Minwuia thermotolerans: one gene and its partner. The protein of the gene in region 2 interacts with the protein of the main gene of each other region in a pairwise test. Links are inferred from orthologs where the notes say so. Each region holds a gene or a part of one and is shown on either strand. Other genes may lie near its edges.

Region 1 (2,785 bases), on a different replicon or contig from region 2:
GTGTCGATCAGGGCGGTCGCGATGATGGTCAGCGAGCCGCCTTCCTCGATATTGCGCGCGGCGCCGAAGAAGCGCTTCGGGCGCTGCAGGGCGTTGGCATCCACGCCGCCGGTCAGCACCTTGCCCGACGACGGCACCACGGTGTTGTAGGCGCGCGCCAGGCGGGTGATGGAGTCCAGCAGGATGACCACGTCGCGCTTGTGCTCGACCAGGCGCTTGGCCTTCTCGATCACCATTTCCGCGACCTGGACGTGGCGCGCCGCCGGCTCGTCGAAGGTCGACGAGATCACCTCGCCCTGCACGGAGCGGGACATGTCGGTGACTTCCTCGGGCCGTTCGTCGATCAGCAGCACGATCAGGTAGACGTCAGGGTGGTTGGATTCGATGGCGTGGGCGATGTTCTGCATCAGCACCGTCTTGCCCGTGCGCGGCGGCGCAACGATCAGCGCGCGCTGGCCCTTGCCGATCGGGGTGACCAGCTCGATCACCCGGTTGGAAAGATCCTTCTTGGTCGGATCCGCAAACTCCATGTGCAGCCGCTCGTCGGGATAGAGGGGCGTGAGATTGTCGAAGGCGACCTTGTGGCGGACCGCTTCCGGATCCTCGAAGTTGATCTTGGCGACCTTGAGCAGGGCGAAATAGCGCTCGCCGTCCTTGGGCGAGCGGATCTCGCCCTCGACCGTGTCGCCGGTCCTGAGCGAGAAGCGGCGGATCTGGTTGGGACTGACGTAGATGTCGTCGGAGCCGGGCAGATAGTTCGACTCCGCCGAGCGCAGGAATCCGAAACCGTCGGAGAGGGTTTCGAGCACGCCGACGCCGGTGATTTCCTCACCGTCCTCGGCAAGCTGCTTCAGGATCGCGAACTGCATGTCCTGCTTGCGCATGGTGGACGCGTTCTCGATCTCCAGCTCCTCGGCCATCTCGAGGAGTTCGGTGGGCGATTTCGCCTTCAATTCGCGTAGGTTCATGGGTACCGGTCGCAGGAATATGTGATTGAACAGGTGTCCGGACGGACGGACCGCTGAGGTTCCAGATCGTGTCGGCAGTTTCCGGATCAAGCGCCGGCCAGGGAATTGGCCGGTTCTGGAGTGAAGTCGCTTCAGCGGCTGTCCGTTGTTAATACACGGATCGGGCCGGGCCGCAAGATCGAATTCGCGGCGCGGCTCAGTTTTTCAGCCAGATCGCCGCGCTGACATGGCTCTCCAGAAAGGCGGCGTGGGCCGCGAGTTCGGCCTCGGTCGGCGCATGCGGCCTGGGCGCGCGGTAGCGCCGCGCCGGGCCCGCCGCGCCTTCGCCCTGGTCCTCGCCGAAGGTCAGGCCCGCCTGCTTGACCCCCACCAGGTGGTAGTAGACGTCCGCCAGCAGCCGGGAATCGATCAGCGCCCCGTGCAGCGTGCGGTCGGTGTTGTCGACCTCGAAACGCCGGCACAGCGCGTCGAGGCTGTTCGCCGCGCCCGGAAAGCGCTTGCGGGCGATGGCCAGGGTGTCGACCACCCGGTCCATCGGCAGGGGCTCGCGGCCGATCTTGGTCAGCTCCCAGTTCAGGAACTTCATGTCGAAGGCGGCGTTGTGAGCGACGATCGGGGCGCCGTCGACGAAGGCCAGGAATTCTTCGGCGATCTCGGCGAACTTCGGCTTGTCCGCCAGATCGGCGTCGGAGATGCCGTGCACGCGATAGGCGTCGTCGGTCATGGCGCGTTCGGGATTGACGTATTGCTGCCAGGTCCGCCCGGTCCAGACGCGGTCGACCAGTTCCAGACAGCCGATCTCGACGATGCGGTGGCCGTCATTCGGGTCCAGGCCCGTGGTTTCCGTGTCCAGGATGATCTCGCGCATCACCGTACTCTATATCTGGCAGGCGGTAGGGCCCAAGCCTACTACATCCACCCGCCCGATGCCATCACCGCGATTGCGCTTCGCGGCGCAGTTCGGCCACGAGCGCCTTCACCTGGGCGGTCGTTTCATCGTGCGTCACGGCGGTGTCGATGACGTGGTGCGCGCGCTCGCGCTTCTCGTGGTCGGGGGTCTGCCGGGCCAGGATCGCCTCGAACTTCGCCTCGGTCATGTTCGGCCGCGCCAGCACGCGCTCGCGCTGCTGATCTTCCCCGGCACTGACCACCACCACGGCGTCCATGCGCGCCTCGCCGCCGGTCTCGAACAGCAGGGGCACATCGACCACGACGATGTCGTGGCCCGCCGCCTCGCATTCGGCGAAGAAGCGCTGGCGGTGCTGGCCCACCAGCGGATGCACGATCTCCTCCAGATCGCGGATCGCCTCGTCGTCGGCGACGACGCGGTGGCTCAGCTTCTCGCGGTCGACCGCACCGTCGACCACGACGCCGGGAAAGCGTTCGCCGACGGGTTCCACCGCCGCGCCGCCGGGGCTGTAGAGTTCGTGCACCGCGGCGTCGGCATCCCAGACCGGCACGCCCTCGTCGCGGAACATCCCGGCGACGGTGGACTTGCCCATGCCGATGGAGCCGGTGAGACCGACCACGTAGACCATTCAGAGTACCTCCAGCAGATGTCGGCGCAGCGCCGCGTCGACCTCGGGGCGCACGCCGTAGAACGCTTCGAAGGCCGGCGCCGCCTGATGGAGCAGCATGCCCAGCCCGTCCACCGTCTTCAGCCCGCGCCCGCGCGCGGCCGCCAGCAGCGGCGTCTCCAGCGGGACATAGACGATGTCGTGGACCACCGCCTGCGCGGGCAGCGGGGTCAGGTCTATATCCAGCGCCGCCTGTCCGGTCATACCAAGGGATGTGGTGTTGACCAGAAGGGCCGTATC
Region 2 (6,472 bases):
ACATTTGACGAACATATGTCTCCAACGCAGCAGGAGGGGGCGATGATGGAATGGATGAGGGATCTGGGCGCGCTGGCCGCGCTGGTGGGAATCTGGGGCGTGCTGGCCGCCTGGACGCAGATGTTCGGCGCGCTGTCCGGCATCGGCTGAGCGGAAGCGGGACGGGACAGGGGCGGCGCGGCGACGGCGGTTCCGTCCACAGCTTCGTCCACAGCAATCTTGCGAACGGGGGACGAATGACGCCTGCCGGGTAGGGACGTGGACGCCGCGGTCTGGGACAATGGAACCGCGGCGGCCGATTCTCCGGCAAGGCAAAGGGGCGCGGCCGCGTGGGTTCCGATCGGGCGGCAGCGGAGAGAGTTCGGCCATGGCGCATGCGGAGTTCGTGCATCTGAGGACGCACAGCGCCTATTCGCTCGCCGAGGGCGCGATCCGGCTCGGCGACCTTGCCGGGGCGGCGGCGAAGGCCGGCATGCCGGCGGTGGCGGTGACCGACACCAACAACCTGTTCGGCGTCATGGAGTTTTGCCCGGCGGTGGCCGGGGCGGGGGTGCAGCCGATCATCGGCTGCCAGCTTTCGGTCCAGTACGGCTGGGACAGCCGCGCGCCGGCGGGCCAGCAGCGGCCGCTCTTTGCGCCCGTCGTCCTGCTGGTCCAGAACGAGACCGGCTACATGAACCTGATGGCCCTGGTCTCCGCGGCCTTCCTCGAATCCGATCCCATGTTCTCGACGCATCTGCCGCTTGGCGCCATGGAGGGCCGTGCGGACGGGCTCATCGCGCTCACCGGCGGCGCCGGAGGACCGCTGGGACGGATGCTGGCCGACGGCGACGCCGCCGGCGGACGCGCCTGGCTGGCGGAGATGAAGGCCCGTTTCGGCGACCGGCTCTATGTCGAACTTCAGCGCCACGGCGAGGCGGAGGAGGACCGGGTCGAGGAGCCCATGATCGACCTCGCCTACGATCTCGACCTGCCGCTGGCGGCGACCAATGACTGCTATTTCCTCGACAAGGACATGTACGAGGCGCACGACGCGCTGATCTGCGTCGCCGAAAGCGCCTATGTGGGCCAGGAAGAGCGGCGGCGGCTGACGCCGGAGCACCGTTTCAAGTCGGCCGAGGAGATGAAGGCGCTGTTCGCCGACCTGCCCGAGGCGACGGCCAATACCCTGGTGATCGCCCGGCGCTGCGGCTATGCGGCGCCGAAGCGCGACCCGATCCTGCCGGGCTTCGCCACCGAGGGCGGCCGGGCCGAGGCTGACGAACTTCGCGCCATGGCCGAGGCGGGACTGGCCGACCGGCTCGCCTTCATGCGCGAGCAGGGCCATGAGCCCGACGAAGCCGTTTATCGGGAGCGGCTGGACCGGGAACTGGGGATCATCATCTCCATGGGCTTTCCGGGCTACTTCCTGATCGTCGCCGACTTCATCCAGTGGGCCAAGGCGCAGGAGATACCCGTCGGCCCGGGCCGTGGTTCGGGCGCGGGCTCGCTGGTCGCCTACGCGCTGACGATTACCGACCTGGATCCATTGCGTTACGGGCTTCTGTTCGAGCGTTTTCTCAACCCCGAACGCGTGTCCATGCCGGACTTCGACATCGACTTCTGCCAGGACCGGCGCGACGAGGTGATCGAGTACGTCCAGGGCAAGTACGGCCACGACAAGGTCGCGCAGATCATCACCTTCGGAAAGCTGCAGGCCCGGGCGGTCATCCGCGATGTCGGCCGCGTGCTGCAGATGCCCTATGGCCAGGTCGACCGCATCTCCAAGCTGGTGCCGGCCAACCCGGCCAATCCGGTGACGCTCGGCCAGGCGCTGGAGAGCGAGCCCAGGCTGCGCCACGAATACGACTCCGACGGCTCGGTGCAGTACCTGGTCGACATGGCGCTGAAGCTGGAGGGGCTGTACCGCCACGCCTCGACCCACGCCGCGGGCGTCGTCATCGGCGACCGGCCGCTGGAACAGCTCGTGCCGCTCTACCGCGATCCGAAGTCCGACATGCCCGTCACCCAGTTCTCGATGAAGTACGTGGAGTCGGCGGGGCTGGTGAAGTTCGACTTCCTGGGGCTGAAGACGCTGACCGTCCTCGACCGCGCCATCGCCCATGTCCGCGAGGGCGGGCGGCCGGACTTCTGTCTGGCCGACATCCCCGAAACCGACGAGCGGACCTTCGAGATGCTGGGCCGCGGCGAGACGGTGGGCGTGTTCCAGCTGGAAAGTTCGGGCATGCGGGATGTGCTCCGGCAGATGAAGCCCGACAAGTTCGAGGACATCATCGCCATCGTCGCCCTCTACCGTCCGGGTCCGATGGACAATATCCCGACCTACATCTCCACCAAGCACGGCCGGGAGGCGGCCAGCTATCCGCACCCGATGCTGGAGCCGATCCTGGCCGAGACCTACGGCATCCCGGTCTATCAGGAGCAGGTGATGCAGATGGCGCAGGTGCTCTCGGGCTACAGCCTGGGCGAAGCGGATCTGCTGCGCCGGGCCATGGGCAAGAAGATCAAGGCCGAGATGGACGCCCAGCGGGAACGCTTCGTCGAGGGCGCGGCGGAGAACGGCGTCACGGCCGGGAAGGCGGGCCAGATCTTCGAGCTGATCGAGAAGTTCGCCGGCTATGGTTTCAACAAGTCCCATGCCGCGGCCTACGCCCTGATCGCCTGGCAGACAGCCTGGCTGAAGGCGAACTATCCGGCCGAGTTCCTGGCCGCGTCGATGACCCTGGACATGGGCAACACCGACAAGCTGGACGTCTTCAAACGCGAGATGAAGCGTCTGAAGATCCCGCTGCTGCCGCCTGCGGCGAACCACTCGGAGGTCGCGTTCGCGGTCGAGCGCAACCGCGACCTGACTGTCGCCGGTATCCGCTACGCCCTGGCGGCGATCAAGAATGTCGGGCGCGACGCCATGGGCGCCATCGTCGCCGCACGGCGCAAGGACGGGCCGTTCAGGGACCTGTTCGACTTCGCCGTGCGTACCGCCGGCTCGGCGCTGAACAAGCGCCAGACCGAGAATCTCGCCCGCGCCGGCGCGCTCGACGAGTTGGACCCGAACCGCCGCCGGGTGCTGGCGTCCGTGGATATCCTCGCGCGCTACGCCCAGCAGCAGGCGGAAGACCGCGCCAGTGGCCAGATGGGGCTTTTTGGCGGCGGCGGGGGCGGCGGCAATGCGGATCGGCCGCCGCTGCCGGCGGTCGAGCCCTTCGACGACCTGGAGCGGCTTGCCGAGGAGCGGGGCGCGATCGGCTTCTACCTTTCGGGCCATCCGCTGGACGACTACCAGCAGAAGCTGGCGCAGAAGGGAGTCTCCCGCATCGATGAACTGCCGGCGATACTGGGCGAGACGCAGAAGACCAACATCGCCCTGGCCGGCACGATCTCGGCGGTGCAGATCCGCCGCAACGCCAAGGGCAAGGCCTTCGCCTTCATCGGCTTCTCCGATCCCAGCGGCGAATGCGAGATTCTCTGCTTTTCGGAGGCGCTGAACCGTCACCGCGACGAGATGGAGGCGGGGCGCAACGCCGTCTTCTATGTCGACATCCTGCGCGACCGGGACGAACCCACCCTGGCGCTGAACAAGATGGCGGACCTGGACGGCTATGTCGCCGACGCGGAGGCGGGGGCGCGCATCGTCATCGCCGACAGCTCGGCACTGCCGCCGATCCGCGCCACGCTGGATCGGGCGGGGCCGGGCAAGGGCCTGATCCGGCTCGTGATGCGGCCACAGGACCGGACGCGGGAACTGGAGCTGGAAGTCCCCGACGGCTTCCGTATCGACCGCGCCGTCCGCCAGTCCCTGAAATCGATGCCGGGCGTGGTCGACGTCCGCGAAATCTGAGACGCAGTTTCTCGCCCGCGCAGCTTGCATTTGCCGGCCCGGCAGCGTATGACCCGCCGCGATCACACACGCGGGTTCAGGGCGTGCGGACAGAAAGCCCCGCCGTCCCTTCCGGTGTCCGGGAACGATCCGGACCACACCCGCGGAGGCGAAACCGGATCAAAAGGAGCACACAGGCCATGGCATTGCCTGATTTCTCGCTGCGCCAGCTTCTCGAAGCGGGCGTTCACTTCGGCCATCAGACCCACCGCTGGAACCCGAGGATGGATCCCTACATCTTCGGTTCGCGCAATGGCGTGCACATCATCGACCTGTCGCAGACCCATCCGATGCTGCACCAGGCGCTGAAGACCATGCGCGACATCGTCGCCGGCGGCGGCCGCGTCCTGTTCGTCGGCACCAAGCGTCAGGCCTCCCAGGCTGTGGCCGACGCCGCCGGACGTTGCGCGCAGTTCTACGTCAATCATCGCTGGCTGGGCGGCACGCTGACCAACTGGAAGACCATCTCCCATTCCATCCGCCGCCTGCGCGAACTGGAAGAGCTGCTGGTGCAGACCGAGACCGGTCTGACCAAGAAGGAGCTGCTGCAGCTTACCCGCGAACGCGACAAGCTCGACCGTGCGCTGGGCGGCATCAAGGAAATGGGCGGCCTGCCCGACGTCATGGTCGTCATCGACACGGGCAAGGAGAAGATCGCCGTGGCCGAGGCCCGCAAGCTGGGCATCCCGGTGATCGGCATCTGCGACACCAACGCCGATCCCACCTTCATCGACTACCCCGTGCCGGCCAATGACGACGCCCTGCGCGCCATCAACCTCTACTGCGAGCTGTTCAGCCAGGCCGTGCTCGACGGCATCCAGGCGGAGATGAGCGCGGGCGACGAGGATGTCGGCGAGCTCGAGAATCCGATTGTCGACATCCCTGTCGAGGAGACCGGCGCGAGCGAGGCAGGCGAGGGCACGGGCCACGAGATCGAGGGCGGCGCCGACGAGACCACGGGCGACAGGCCTGCGGGCGAGGTCCCGGCCGCCGACGAACCCGAGACGCCGGCGCCCAAGGAGGGCGAGGAAGGCGCGGAGAACCTTGTCGAGAAATCGAAGGAAGCCTGAGCCGCAATCTCCTGCGGGAGCGGCGTTGGCGCCGCGGTTCAAGCGGACAGAAAATCAAGGAAAGGGCTGAACAATGGCTCAGATCACGGCATCGCTGGTCAAGGAACTGCGTGAGAAGACCGGCGGCGGAATGATGGACTGCAAGAAGGCGTTGCAGGAGACCGACGGCGATCTGGAGGCGGCGGTCGACTGGCTGCGCAAGAAGGGGCTTGCCGCCGCCGCCAAGAAGGCCGGCCGCACCGCGGCCGAGGGCCTGGTCGGCGTGGCCACCGAAGGCAATGAAGGCGCGATCGTCGAACTGAATTCGGAAACCGACTTCGTCGCCCGCAACGACAGGTTCCAGGCGCTGGTCAATGAGATCACCGTTATCGCGCGGGCGAAGGACGGCGATCTGCAGGCCGTGCTTGGCGCGGACTTTCCGGGCACCGGCCGCACCGTCGAGGAAGAGCTGACCAACGCCATCGCCACCATCGGCGAGAACATGAGCCTGCGCCGCACGGCCGCACTGAAGGTCGAGAACGGCGTTGTCTCCAGCTACGTCCACAATGCCGTGGCGCCGGGCCTCGGCAAGATCGGCGTTCTGGTGGCGCTGGAATCGACCGGCGACGCCGCGAAGCTGGACGAACTCGGCCGCCAGGTGGCGATGCATGTCGCCGCCGCGAACCCGCAGTCGGTCTCGCCGGCGGACATGGACCAGGACATCGTCGAGCGGGAGCGCTCGGTGCTGCGCGAGCAGGCCCTGGCCTCCGGCAAGCCCGCGGAGATCGTCGAGAAGATGATCGAGGGCCGGATCCGCAAGTTCTACCAGGAAGTCGTGCTGCTGGAGCAGACCTACGTGATCGACCCCGACAACACCGTCGGCAAGGCCCTGAAGGCGGCGGAGGCCGATGTCGGCGCGCCGATCGCCGTCAAGGCCTTCATCCGCTTCGCCCTGGGCGAGGGGATCGAGCGCGAGGAAAGCGACTTCGCCGCCGAGGTGGCCGCGGCCACCGCGAGCTGATTCCGGCGGGGGCGGTGCTGCGATGACGGACGCGTCTCCATGGCGTCGGGTTCTTCTGAAGTGCTCGGGAGAGGCCCTGATGGGCGAGGGCGCGTTCGGCATCGACTTCGCCGCGCTTGACAGGATCGCCGGCGACATCGCCGAGGTCCGCGGTCTTGGTGTGGACGTCGCGGTCGTCGTCGGCGGCGGCAACCTGTTCCGGGGCGTGCGCACCGCCGCCAAGGGCATGGACCGCGCCAGCGCCGACCAGATGGGCATGCTGGCCACGGTGATGAACGGTCTGGCCCTGGCCGATGCGCTGGAGCGCCGGGGCGCGCCGGCGGTGGCGATGTCGGCGATTCCGATGCCTACCGTTTGCGCCGCCTACACCAGACGCGATGCGGCCGCCGCGCTCGCGGCCGGCAGCGTCGTGATCTCGACGGCGGGCACCGGCAATCCCTTCTTCACCACCGATACGGCCGCCGCGCTGCGCGCCGCGGAGCTGGGCTGCGACCTGCTGGCCAAGGGCACGCAGGTGGATGGCGT

The links. The genes of interacting proteins can lie anywhere in the genome.
Region 1: the proteins of dnaE (region 2) and dnaQ interact in binary tests that used the Escherichia coli proteins (3 or more experiments, as listed by UniProt). The link is inferred for Minwuia thermotolerans from one-to-one orthologs.

The regions. Positions count from the first base shown.
Region 1 is NZ_PIGG01000015.1:131,973-134,757, reverse strand. It holds dnaQ (DNA polymerase III subunit epsilon), read right to left. Parts: upstream 1,837-2,785; coding sequence 1,165-1,836; downstream 1-1,164. Other genes in the region: CWC60_RS03800 (shikimate dehydrogenase), read right to left, coding at 2,507-2,785; coaE (dephospho-CoA kinase), read right to left, coding at 1,901-2,506; rho (transcription termination factor Rho), read right to left, coding at 1-968. UniProt on the Escherichia coli protein: DNA polymerase III is a complex, multichain enzyme responsible for most of the replicative synthesis in bacteria. The epsilon subunit contain the editing function and is a proofreading 3'-5' exonuclease.
Region 2 is NZ_PIGG01000031.1:163,937-170,408, reverse strand. What follows is about bases 3-4,038. They hold dnaE (DNA polymerase III subunit alpha), read left to right. Parts: upstream 3-367; coding sequence 368-3,838; downstream 3,839-4,038. Other genes in these bases: rpsB (30S ribosomal protein S2), read left to right, coding at 4,018-4,038. In the rest of the region: more of rpsB, read left to right, coding at 4,039-4,947; tsf (translation elongation factor Ts), read left to right, coding at 5,021-5,947; pyrH (UMP kinase), read left to right, coding at 5,970-6,472. UniProt on the Escherichia coli protein: DNA polymerase III is a complex, multichain enzyme responsible for most of the replicative synthesis in bacteria. This DNA polymerase also exhibits 3' to 5' exonuclease activity. The alpha chain is the DNA polymerase catalytic subunit.